2 regions of the Sphingomonas sp. 2SG genome follow, and region 1 is predicted to be linked to the other one. Evidence: riboswitches for the same ligand, from Rfam matches in the RefSeq annotation. Region 1 holds a riboswitch; the other holds the start of a gene.
The links. A riboswitch is a leader RNA that binds a small molecule or an ion and turns the genes downstream of it on or off. The one in region 1 is predicted to bind fluoride.
Positions count from the first base shown of each region.

Region 2: linked by a shared signal. The riboswitch ahead of FFS23_RS06990 (voltage-gated chloride channel family protein) and the one ahead of FFS23_RS17680 (voltage-gated chloride channel family protein) in region 1 are both predicted to bind fluoride.

Region 1 is NZ_SCMZ01000060.1:388-6,105, forward strand. It holds gene FFS23_RS17655 (MgtC/SapB family protein) at 1-372, shown strand, start outside; gene FFS23_RS17660 (anti-sigma factor family protein) at 424-1,194, opposite strand; gene FFS23_RS17665 (RNA polymerase sigma factor) at 1,191-1,700, opposite strand; gene FFS23_RS17670 (YncE family protein) at 1,702-3,141, opposite strand; gene FFS23_RS17675 (DUF305 domain-containing protein) at 3,143-3,508, opposite strand; fluoride riboswitch at 3,673-3,749, shown strand; gene FFS23_RS17680 (voltage-gated chloride channel family protein) at 3,773-5,131, shown strand; gene FFS23_RS17685 (DUF190 domain-containing protein) at 5,158-5,541, shown strand.
Region 2 is NZ_SCMZ01000012.1:287-6,004, reverse strand. It holds gene FFS23_RS06995 (putative PII-like signaling protein) at 1-197, opposite strand, end outside; gene FFS23_RS06990 (voltage-gated chloride channel family protein) at 322-1,677, opposite strand; fluoride riboswitch at 1,701-1,777, opposite strand; gene FFS23_RS06985 (DUF305 domain-containing protein) at 1,941-2,306, shown strand; gene FFS23_RS06980 (YncE family protein) at 2,308-3,747, shown strand; gene FFS23_RS06975 (RNA polymerase sigma factor) at 3,749-4,258, shown strand; gene FFS23_RS06970 (anti-sigma factor family protein) at 4,255-5,025, shown strand; gene FFS23_RS06965 (MgtC/SapB family protein) at 5,077-5,589, opposite strand; partial or broken gene FFS23_RS06960 (molybdopterin-binding protein) at 5,586-5,718, opposite strand, start outside.

The DNA of each region.
Region 1 (5,718 bases):
GGTCTGGTCGGTCTGGCGAGCTGCATCGCCGTGCAGGCGATCGTGCACAGTGGCTTGCCGAACGTAAACGCCGATGCCGCAGGACGGGCGATGCAGGGCATTCTGTCCGGCGTCGGCTTCATCGGTGCCGGCGCGGTGCTGCGGGTCGGCCAGGGTCAGGAAGTGCATGGATTGGCGACCGCCGCGTGCATCTGGGTCACGGCCACGATCGGCGCGGCAGCAGGGTTGGCGGTGTGGCCGCTCATCATCGGCGGGTTGAGCCTTGCGATGCTCGTACTGTTCGCGGGCGCTCCGCTCGAACGTCGCATTCGCGAGCGGGCCAGGCTGACTCCGGCAGAGGCCGACCGGAAGGATGCCGAGCGCAAGCCGTGATCCCGCTGGTCCGCCCAGTGCCTGTCGGCGCTAAGAAGCGGCCAGGCGCTATCAGGAGACAAGCCCCGCATCGGCCTGGCGCCGGACCTCATCGGCGATCGGATGCAGCTCGGCAGCGGGTCGCTCGCCCACTACACTATAGCCGATCCCGTCGACAGCCCATGTGACCCGGCCCATGGTCCCGCTGGACGTGCTGGTCATGCTTGCGCTCTTGTCGATTTGCATAGGCCTCGTCAGCACCGCGAGCTTTGACGCTTGCGGTCCATCGTAGAGGAGAAGAACCGCAGGGCCGTGGGGCGTCGCGACCAATCGCCCCCCGCCATAGCGGTAACCGGCTGTGCTGAGGTCCGGGATGGTCACGCGCTCACCCAATCGGGCGGAGGTCCACCGGATCAGCATGGCGCGCTGGTCGGGGCCGATTTCCGCCGGTCGTATCCGGTCGGCGGCATAGACACGGAAATTGTCACTCGCCTCGTTGGCCAGCGCCGCGATGCCCGCGCGGGGTTCGCCGCTCCAACGCGCACTCGACCAGCCCCCGCCAAACCCGACCGCCAGCAGAAGCGACGCGGCGATGGCGAGTTGCCAACGCGGTTGGCGTTGCCGTCCCCTGATGGCTGCGACGCGCATCGTCGCCGGGATAGGTTCATCCGCGATTGGAGCGAAAAGCGATGCAAGGGCTCGCGCCTGCTCCGCCTGCTCCCGCAAACGGGCATGCACGTCCGGCTGGCCTTCAAGGTAAGCGTCGACCAGACGCTGCCGCTCGGGCGACAGCCTGCCATCGATCCACGCGGCCAGATCGTCCTCTCCGATCGGGCTGGTCATCGAATACTCCTTAATCGTGGCCGTTCACCCTCCCGGAGGAGCGTCGCCAGACGGTCGCGCCCCCGCGATATGCGCGACATCACCGTTCCCAGCGGCACACCGACGACGGCAGCGACTTCCCCATATGACAGACCTTCGACGGAAATGAGGAGCAGCACCGTCCGCTGCTCCTCGGGCAACGCATCAAGTGCGCGCAACAGGTCTCGGTGGTGCAGGCCTGCGTCCTGATCGGCCGGGCGACCGAGCGCAACGTCGTCCACGAGGTGGAGCGGAACCGCCGTACCTCGCCGGACATGCTGCCGCTTATGATCGACCAACAGATTATGCAGGATTGCATAGACCCAGGGGCGAACCTCCGTCCCGCGTCGTTGCCGCCAGCGCCCGACCGCGCGCTCAAGGCAATCCTGCACCAGGTCATCCGCCATCGCCTGATCGCGCAACCACGACCGGGCATAACGGCGCAGACCGGGGACCAGGGGCTCGATCGCGGCGGCAAGCGGGTCCATCTCAGTCGCGCTGCACCTGCACGATGCGGCCCGGTGCGCCATTCACTACCTCGGCGACCGCCAGAAAGCGCCGGGGGGCCGCTGCACTGCCCTGAACGATCTGCCGGATCGGACCCGATGCGTTGACAATCGCCGCACCTGCCGGATTGCTCATGAAGTTCGCAAGCGGCTCTACCGCACCGCTGCCGTCCGCGTTGGCGGTGAGCACGAGCATGTAAGGCTTCTTGGGCTGCAAACCGGTAACGGCACTCTGCACGACCTGAATGATGCCCTGGTCGAAGAGGGTAATGCTGCTTGCCGCACCATTGCCGCCAACCGGCCCCATGTTCAGATGCACCGCCTTGCCTGCCGTACCGAGCGGTTGGAGATTGTCGGTGCCGGGGCCTGTCGGAACAGCGTTCGGCACATAGGCGATCGCCTGCGGTGCCTGTCCGACCGGCACGGTGGCAACGACCTTGTTGCCGGCGGTGTCGATCGCGGCAAGTTCATCGGCATTCTCCAGCCCGACATAGATGCGCCGGCCGTCGCCCGATGGCCAGACGCCGTGCGGCATCTTGCCGACCGGGATGGTGGCGACAAGCGCGAAGTCGGACGTGCGGAACACCTTCACCGCGTTTTCCCCGCCCACCGTGACATAGGCGAACTGTCCCTTGACCGTGCGGGCGAAGTTGACGTGATTGGTGATCGGTCCGGTATCCAGCACCTTGAGGATCGCGAAAGGCGGCTTGGCATCGAATGCGACCGTCTTGCCGATGTCCTTCAGCGTGAACCAAACCTGCTTGCCGTCCGGCGTCGCGGCGATGTTGGGACAGAACGGACTCGGCTGCGCCACCTGTCCGACCTGCGCGTGGGTCGAGACATCGAACACGGCCAGCACCGGATTGAATGAGGAACAGACATAGCCGTATCGGCCATCGGGAGAGAAGATCGTCATGCCCGGACCACCGGGCGTCTTGATGCGACCGGTCTCCTTGTACGTCGTGGGGTCGAGCACGGCGATGTAATCCTCGCCGCGTACCGTGACCCACACCTCCTTGCCGTCCGGCGTGAAGAACGCCTCATGCGGACTGCGCCCGACATAGGTCGTGTGCTTGACGGTGTTGGTGGCGGTGTCGATCCACGACACGGCGTTGGATCCGATCGACACGACCGCCAGTGTTTTCCCGTCCGGCGAGAAGCCGAGGCCGTGAACCAGCACCTGCCCCTTGTAGAGCGGGGAAAAATTCATCGGCTGCGGATCGCCGAGCTTGATGACGCCGAGCAACCTGTTGTCGGCCGGGTCCGTTACCGACACCGTGTTGGAGAATTGTTCGGATGCATAGACGCGGTCGCGGTGGCTGACAGGCACGTCCTTGGCGTTCCACGGCGCCTGCTGAGCCATGGCAATGCCCGGTGCGGCGCTCATCAGCAAGGCGGCCGAGAGCAGGAAGGTCCGGATCATGTCAGTGCTCCATATGGCTGTGGTGGTCGCCGCCCTGCGTCGGGGCTGGCGTCGAAGGGGGTAGCGGCTGACCGATCGCCAACTTCATGGCGGCGATCTCCTGCTGCTGATCGATGATGATCTCCTGCGCGATGCGCTTGAGCTGCTCGTTATGGCCGTAGCGCAGCTCTGCCACCGCCATATCAATGGCGCCCTGGTGATGCGGAAGCATCATCGCGACGAAATCGCGGTCGACGTCGCCGGACGGCTTGACCATCATGCCCGCCATCATCCGGTCCATCGCGGCAGATACCATGCTGGCGTAGCCATCGGCGGGGGCGGCCGCGACTGCGCCGGTGAGCATGGCCGAAGCAGTCAGACCCAGCATCCAATTTCGTCTACGCATAAGCCTCCTGCGGATCAGTCTCGAAAGGGTAGACGACGCCCGTCGGGGTTTATTCCATGGGTGAGCCAATTATTGATCCTCAGCAAAACAATCGTCTCATCGTGACCCTGCCGTTGGTTGACCAGGTCGCCGTCGGACAGCATATGCTCGGGCACGGCGATGGATTTCCGCCGGGCCATTCGGCCGAACCGCCCTCGCAAGGGCCGATGATTCCTACCAGGCGCCGTAAGGCAGCAAGGAGGAATCGTGCGCGCGACATTTCGCAATCTCTACGACCAGTTCAACATGGCAGCGTTCATTCGCGATCGCCGCACCCATGCCATGTCGGTGCTGCGGTGGGCTTTGATCCTGGTCCCGATGGCCGCAACGGTGGGAACGCTCTGCGCAGCCTTCCTGTGGAGCCTCGATGCCGTAACCCGGATTCGCTTCGCCTTTCCCTGGCTGCTCTACCTGCTGCCGATCGGCGGGTTCGTGGTCGGACTGCTCTACCATCTGACAGGGCGCTCGGTCGAAGGTGGCAACAATCTTATCGTCGAGCAGATCCACGAACCGGGGGGCGGCGTGCCGCTGCGCATGGCCCCGCTCATTTTCTTCGGCACGGTCGTGACACATCTGTTTGGTGGATCGGCGGGGCGCGAAGGCACCGCCGTGCAATTGGGCGGCAGTCTTTCCGGCGGGTTCGGGCGCGCCCTCAAGCTGGATACGCAAGCAACGCGCATCCTGCTGATGACCGGGATCGCAGCAGGGTTCGGCGCAGTGTTCGGGACGCCGATCGCGGGAGCGGTCTTCGCGCTGGAGGTGCTGGCGATTGGCCGGGTCGAGTATCGCGCGCTGGTGCCGTGCCTGGTCGCGGCACTGGTCGGCGACTGGACCTGTCTTGCCTGGGGCATTCACCACGGCATCTACCATGTCGATGCGACAGTGCCGGTCGACGCTCTAATCGTCATCAAGGTTGGCGTCGCGGGCGTCGTATTCGGGTTAGTCGGACTAGCTTTTGCAGAGGCCAATCATGCGCTGGGCGGATGGCTGAAGCGCATGGTGCCTTATGGCCCACTACGACCCGTCATCGGTGGCGTGGCCGTGATCGCACTGGTCTGGCTGTTCGGCACGCGGGACTATCTCGGTCTGGGCACGCTAGCGGCGACGCCGGATGGCCTGACCATCGCCAGCTTCTTCGGCTCCAATACGGACCCGTGGAGCTGGGCGCTGAAGCTGCTCTTCACCGTCGTCACCCTTAGTACCGGCTTCAAGGGCGGGGAGGTGACACCGCTGTTCTTCATCGGCGCGGCGCTCGGCAATGCACTCGCGCCTATGTTCGGGGTGTCGACAGGGTTATTCGCGGCGATCGGCTTCGTTGCGCTGTTCGCGGGTGCGGCCAACACGCCGCTTGCCTGCACGTTCATGGGGATCGAATTGTTCGGGGCGGCCTATGCTGTGCCGATCGCGGTCGCATGCTTCGTCGCCTACCTTTGCTCGGGTCATAACGGCATTTATCTGTCGCAGCGCGTCGCAGTCCCCAAGGTGCCTGCTGCGCGCCTCACACCCGATGCGACCCTGCGTGATGCCCGCACGCACCGTGCTTCCCGCCGTCGCTCGCGCGTCTGATCCTGCTTCCTATCGGAAGGCCCATTATGCCTGATCGTTTCACCGTCCAGCACCGCGAGGTTGGAATGCTGCGCATCTATTTGAAGCCGTCTGACAAGGTCGGCCCACGTCGCTTCTGGGGTGCGAAACCTTTTTATCGCGAGCTGATCCGCACCGCGAAGGCGGACGGCATCATCAACGCCGTCGCGCAGAACATGCATTACGGCTTCAGCAATCGCGGCCCAATCCGGGAAAATGGATCGGAGATTGCCGATCCGCATCTGACTATCTGCGTCGAGCTGGTCGGCGAACGTGACCAGCTCAACATTTTCTGTCGCCGGCATGGCGATCTGCTCGGCAACAAGGTGATAGTTTACAAACAATTGGAGCATTGGACGATCACGCGCGAAACTGAGCGAACCAGAGCCTGATCGGCGTTCCCATAATGGAACGTTGACCGGGAAACCTGACCCGTCGATCCGACTGACAGCCACAGACGGGTGCGCTTTCTCAAAATGTGTTCCCAATTCAAAATTCTCGAAATTGCGAATTTTCACGGCAAACTGGGAAAGCTGCCGATCGCTCTTGGGCGGATATGGGGTGACGTC
Region 2 (5,718 bases), on a different contig from region 1:
CCATGTCGCCGGCAGAACCGGTCGAGCTGGTCGCGTTCGCCGACGAGTTCGACGCAGATCGTCAGATGGGGATCGGCCGCCTCCGATCCGTTCTCGCGGATCTGGCCGTGGTTGCTGAACCCATAGTGCGTGTGTTGCGCGACGGCATTGATGATGCCGTCTGGATTAGCTCGCGATAGAGCGGCTTGGCAGCCCACAGCGTACGCAGGCTGCGCTCACCAATTCGGTCGGACGGTTTCATGTAGATACGCAGCATGCCGATTTCGCGATGCTGGACGGTGAAACGATTGGGCATGGACAAACCCTCGATTGGTGGGGGGATCAGGAGCGTGGGCTTCGCGAGGCGCGGTGTGCCCGCGCCTCGCGAAGCGTCGCGTTCGGGGTGAGGCCGGTCGCCGGCACCTTCGGCACCGCGACGCGCTGCGACAGGTAGATGCCGTTATGACCGGAGCAGAGGTAGGCGACGAAGCAGGCCACCGCGATCGGCACCGCATAGGCAGCGCCGAACAGTTCGATGCCCATGAAGGTGCAGGCGAGCGGGGTGTTGGCCGCGCCCGCGAACAGCGCGACGAAGCCGAGCGCGGCGAATACGCTGGTGGGCACGCCGAACATGGGGGCGAGTGCGTTGCCGAGCGCCGCGCCGATGAAGAACAGCGGTGTCACCTCGCCACCCTTGAAGCCGGCGCTGAGCGTGACGACGGTGAACAGCAGCTTGATCGCCCAGCTCCACGGATGCGTGTCCGGTCCGAAGAAGCTGGCGATGGTGAGGCTGTCGGGCGTCGCTGCCAACGTGCCGAGTCCGAGATAGTCGCGCGTTCCGAACAGGTAGACGAGCGCGATGACCGCGATGCCGCCAATGGCGGGGCGTAACGGGCCATAGGAGACGATGCGCTTGAGCCACCCGCCGAGCGTGTGATTGGCTTCGGCGAAGGCGAGACCGACCAGCCCGAACGCAACCCCGGCGACGCCCGCCTTGGTGACGAGCAGCGCATCGACCGGCACCAGCGCATCGATCCGGTAGACGCCGTGATGGATGCCCCAGGCAAGGCACGTCCAGTCGCCGACCAGTGCCGCGACCAGGCACGGCACCAGCGCGCGATATTCGACACGCCCGATCGCCAACACCTCCAGTGCGAACACCGCCCCTGCGATGGGCGTGCCGAACACCGCGCCGAACCCGGCCGCAATGCCCCCCATCAGCAGGATGCGGGTGCCGTCAGCATCGAGCTTGAGCGCGCGACCGAAACCGCTGGCGAGACTGCCGCCCAACTGGACGGCGGTGCCTTCGCGCCCGGCCGAACCGCCAAACAGATGGGTCACCACCGTGCCGAAGAAGATCAGCGGTGCCATCCGCAGTGGCACCCCCCCGCCCGGTTCGTGGATCTGCTCGACAATAAGGTTGTTGCCGCCCTCCACCGAGCGGCCGGTCAGATGGTAAAGCAGTCCGACCACGAACCCGCCGATCGGCAGCAGGTAGAGCAGCCAGGGAAAGGCAAAGCGAAGCCAGGTCACGGCATCGAGGCTCCACAAGAAAGCCGCGCAGAGCGTTCCCACCATTGCGGCCATCGGGACCAGGATCAAGGCCCATCGCAGCACCGACATGGCATGGGTGCGGCGATCGCGAATGAACGCTGCCATGTTGAACTGGTCGTAGAGATTGCGAAATGTCGCGCGCACGATTCCTCCTTGCTGCCTTGCGGCGCCTGGTAGGAATCATCGACCCTTGCGAGGGCGGTTCGGCCGAATGGCCCGGCGGAAATCCATCGCCGTGCCGAGCATATGCTGTCCGACGGCGACCTGGTCAACCATCGGCAGGGTCACGATGAGACCATTGTTTTGCTGAGGATCAATAATTGGCTCAACCATGGAATAAATCTCGACGGGCGTCGTCTACGCTTTCGAGACTGATGCGCCGGAGGCTTATGCGTAGACGAAATTGGATGCTGGGTCTGACTGCTTCGGCCATGCTCACCGGCGCAGCCGCGGCCGCCCCCGCCGATGGCTACGCCAGCATGGTATCTGCCGCGATGGACCGGATGATGGCGGGCATGATGGTCAAGCCGTCCGGCGACGTCGACCGCGACTTCGTCGCAATGATGCTTCCGCATCACCAGGGCGCCATTGATATGGCGGTGGCAGAGCTGCGCTACGGTCATAAAGAGCAGCTCAAGCGCATTGCGCAGGAGATCATCATCGATCAGCAGCAGGAGATCGCCGCCATGAAGTTGGCGATTGGTCAGCCGCTACCCCCTTCGACGCCAGCCCCGACGCAGGGCGGCGACTACCACAGCCATATGGAGCACTGACATGATCCGGACCTTCCTGCGCTCGGCCGCCTTGCTGATGAGCGCCGCACCGGGCATTGCCATGGCCCAGCAGGCGCCGTGGAACGCCAAGGACGTGCCTGTCAGCCACCGCGACCGCGTCTATGCATCCGAACAATTCTCCAACACGGTGTCGGTGACGGACCCGGCCGACAACAGGTTGCTCGGCGTCATCAAGCTCGGCGATCCGCAGCCGATGAATTTTTCCCCGCTCTACAAGGGGCAGGTGCTGGTTCACGGCCTCGGCTTCTCGCCGGACGGGAAAACACTGGCGGTCGTGTCGATCGGATCCAACGCCGTGTCGTGGATCGACACCGCCACCAACACCGTCAAGCACACGACCTATGTCGGGCGCAGCCCGCATGAGGCGTTCTTCACGCCGGACGGCAAGGAGGTGTGGGTTACGGTACGCGGCGAGGATTACATCGCCGTGCTCGACCCCAAGACGTACAAGGAGACCGGTCGCATCAAGACGCCCGGTGGTCCGGGCATGACGATCTTCTCTCCCGATGGCCGATACGGCTATGTCTGTTCCTCGTTCAATCCGGTGCTGGCCGTGTTCGATGTCTCGACCCACGCGCAGGTCGGACAGGTGGCGCAGCCGAGTCCGTTCTGTCCCAACATCGCCGCGACGCCGGACGGCAAGCAGGTGTGGTTCACGCTGAAGGACATCGGCAAGACGGTCGCATTCGATGCCAAGCCGCCTTTCGCGATCCTCAAGGTGCTGGATACCGGACCGATCACCAATCACGTCAACTTCGCCCGCACGGTCAGGGGACAGTTCGCCTATGTCACGGTAGGCGGGGAAAACGCGGTGAAGGTGTTCCGCACGTCCGACTTCGCGCTTGTCGCCACCATCCCGGTCGGCAAGATGCCGCACGGTGTCTGGCCATCGGGCGACGGCCGGCGCATCTATGTCGGGCTGGAGAATGCTGATGAACTTGCCGCGATCGACACCGCCGGCAACAAGGTCGTTGCCACCGTGCCGGTCGGACAGGCACCGCAGGCGATCGCCTATGTGCCGAACGCTATTCCGACAGGCCTCGGCACCGACAATCTTCAACCGCTCGGTACGGCAGGCAAGGCGGTGCATCTGAACATGGGGCCGGTTCGCGGCAATGGTGCTGCAAGCAGCATTACCCTCTTCGACCAGGGCATCATTCAGGTCGTGCAGAGTGCCGTTACCGGTTTGCAGCCCAAGAAGCCTTACATGCTCGTGCTCACCGCCAACGCGGACGGCAGCGGTGCGGTAGAGCCGCTTGCGAACTTCATGAGCAATCCGGCAGGTGCGGCGATCGTCAACGCGTCGGGTCCGATCCGGCAGATCGTTCAAGGCAGCACCGCGGCACCCCGGCGTTTTCTGGCGGTCGCCGAGGTGGTGAACGGCGCTCCGGGCCGCATCGTGCAGGTGCAGCGCGACTGAGATGGACCCGCTTGCCGCCGCGATCGAGCCACTGATCCCCGGTCTGCGCCGCTATGCCCGGTCGTGGTTGCGCGATCCGGCGATGGCGGATGACGTGGTGCAGGATTGCCTTGAGCGCGCGGTCGGGCGCTGGCGCCAGCGACGGGGTGCGGAGGTTCGCCCATGGGTCTACGCGATCCTGCACAATCTGTTGGTCGACCATCAGCGGCAGCACAGTCGGCGAGGTACGGCGGTTCCGCTCCACCTCGTCGACGACGCTGCGCTCGGCCGCCCGGCCGATCAGGACGTAGGCCTGCACCACCGAGACCTGTTGCGCGCACTTGATGCGTTGCCCGAGGAGCAGCGGACGGTGCTGCTCCTCATTTCCGTCGAAGGTCTGTCATATGGGGAAGTCGCTGCCGTCGTCGGCGTGCCGCTGGGAACGGTGATGTCGCGCATATCGCGGGCGCGCGACCGTCTGGCGACGCTCCTCCGCGAGGCTGAACGGCCACGATTAAGGAGTATTCGATGACCAGCCCGATCGGAGAGGACGATCTGGCCGCGTGGATCGATGGAAGGCTGTCGCCCGAGCGGCAGCGTCTGGTCGACGCTTACCTTGAAGGCCAGCCGGACGTGCATGCCCGTTTGCGGGAGCAGGCGGAGCAGGCGCGAGCCCTTGCGTCCCTGTTCGCTCCCATCGCGGAGGAACCGATCCCGGCGACGATGCGCGTCGCAGCCATCAGGGGACGGCAACGCCAACCGCCTTGGCAACTCGCCATCGCCGCGTCGCTTCTGCTGGCGGTCGGATTTGGCGGTGGTTGGTCGAGCGCGCGGTGGAGCGGCGAACCCCACGCGGGCATCGCGGCGCTGGCCAATGAGGCGAGCGACAATTTCCGTGTCTATGCCGCCGACCGGATTCGACCGGCGGAAATCGGCCCCGACCAGCGCGCCATGCTGATCCGATGGACCTCCAGCCGATTGGGTGAGCGCGTGACCATCCCGGACCTCAGCACAGCGGGTTACCGCTATGGCGGGGGGCGATTGGTCGCGACGCCCCACGGCCCTGCAGCGCTGCTCCTCTATGATGGACCGCAAGCGTCGAAGCTTGCGGTGCTGACGAGGCCCATGCAAATCGACAAGAGCGCAAGCATGACCAGCACGTCCAGCGGGACCATGGGCCGGGTCACATGGGCGGTCGACGGGATCGGCTATAGTGTGGTGGGGGAGCGCCCCGCTGCCGAGCTGCATCCGATCGCCAACGAGGTCCAGCGCCAGGCCGATGCGGCGCTTGTGTCCTGATAGCACCTGGCCAGTTCTCAGCGCCGACAGGCACTGGGCGGACCAGCGGGATCACGGCTTGCGCGCGGCATCGTTCCGGTCGGCCTCTGCCGGAGTCAGCCTGGCCCGTTCGCGAATGCGACGTTCGAGTGGAGCGCCGACGAACAGTACGAGCATCGCAAGGCTCAACCCGCCGATGATGAGCGGCCACACCGCCAACCCTGCTGCCGCGCCGATCGTGGCTGTTACCCAGATGCATGCGGCAGTCGCCAATCCATGCACTTCCTGACCCTGGCCGACCCGCAGCACAGCGCCGGCACCGATGAAGCCGACGCCGGACAGAATGCCCTGCATCGCCCGTCCTGCGGCATCGGCGTTCACATTCGGCAAGCCACTGTGTACGATCGCCTGCACGGCGATGCAGCTCGCCAGACCGACGAGGCCCAGCGTCCGCAAGCCCATGATCTGCCGGTTCTCGCGCGAGCGTTCCCAGCCGAGCACCATCCCAGCCGCGGTCGCCACCACCAGCCGCCCGATCGCATCGATCCAAAAGCCGAGATCCGGTGCCGCTGACGCTTCGATCATTCGACCAGCACGTGCACATGATGCCAGGCGGTGCACAGATAGCCAGCGAAGTTCCACATCGTATCCGGCCGCTCGGGCTGACCCTGTCCAGTGTCGTCGAAGGCGCGCACGACAAGGTGCTGGCGCCCC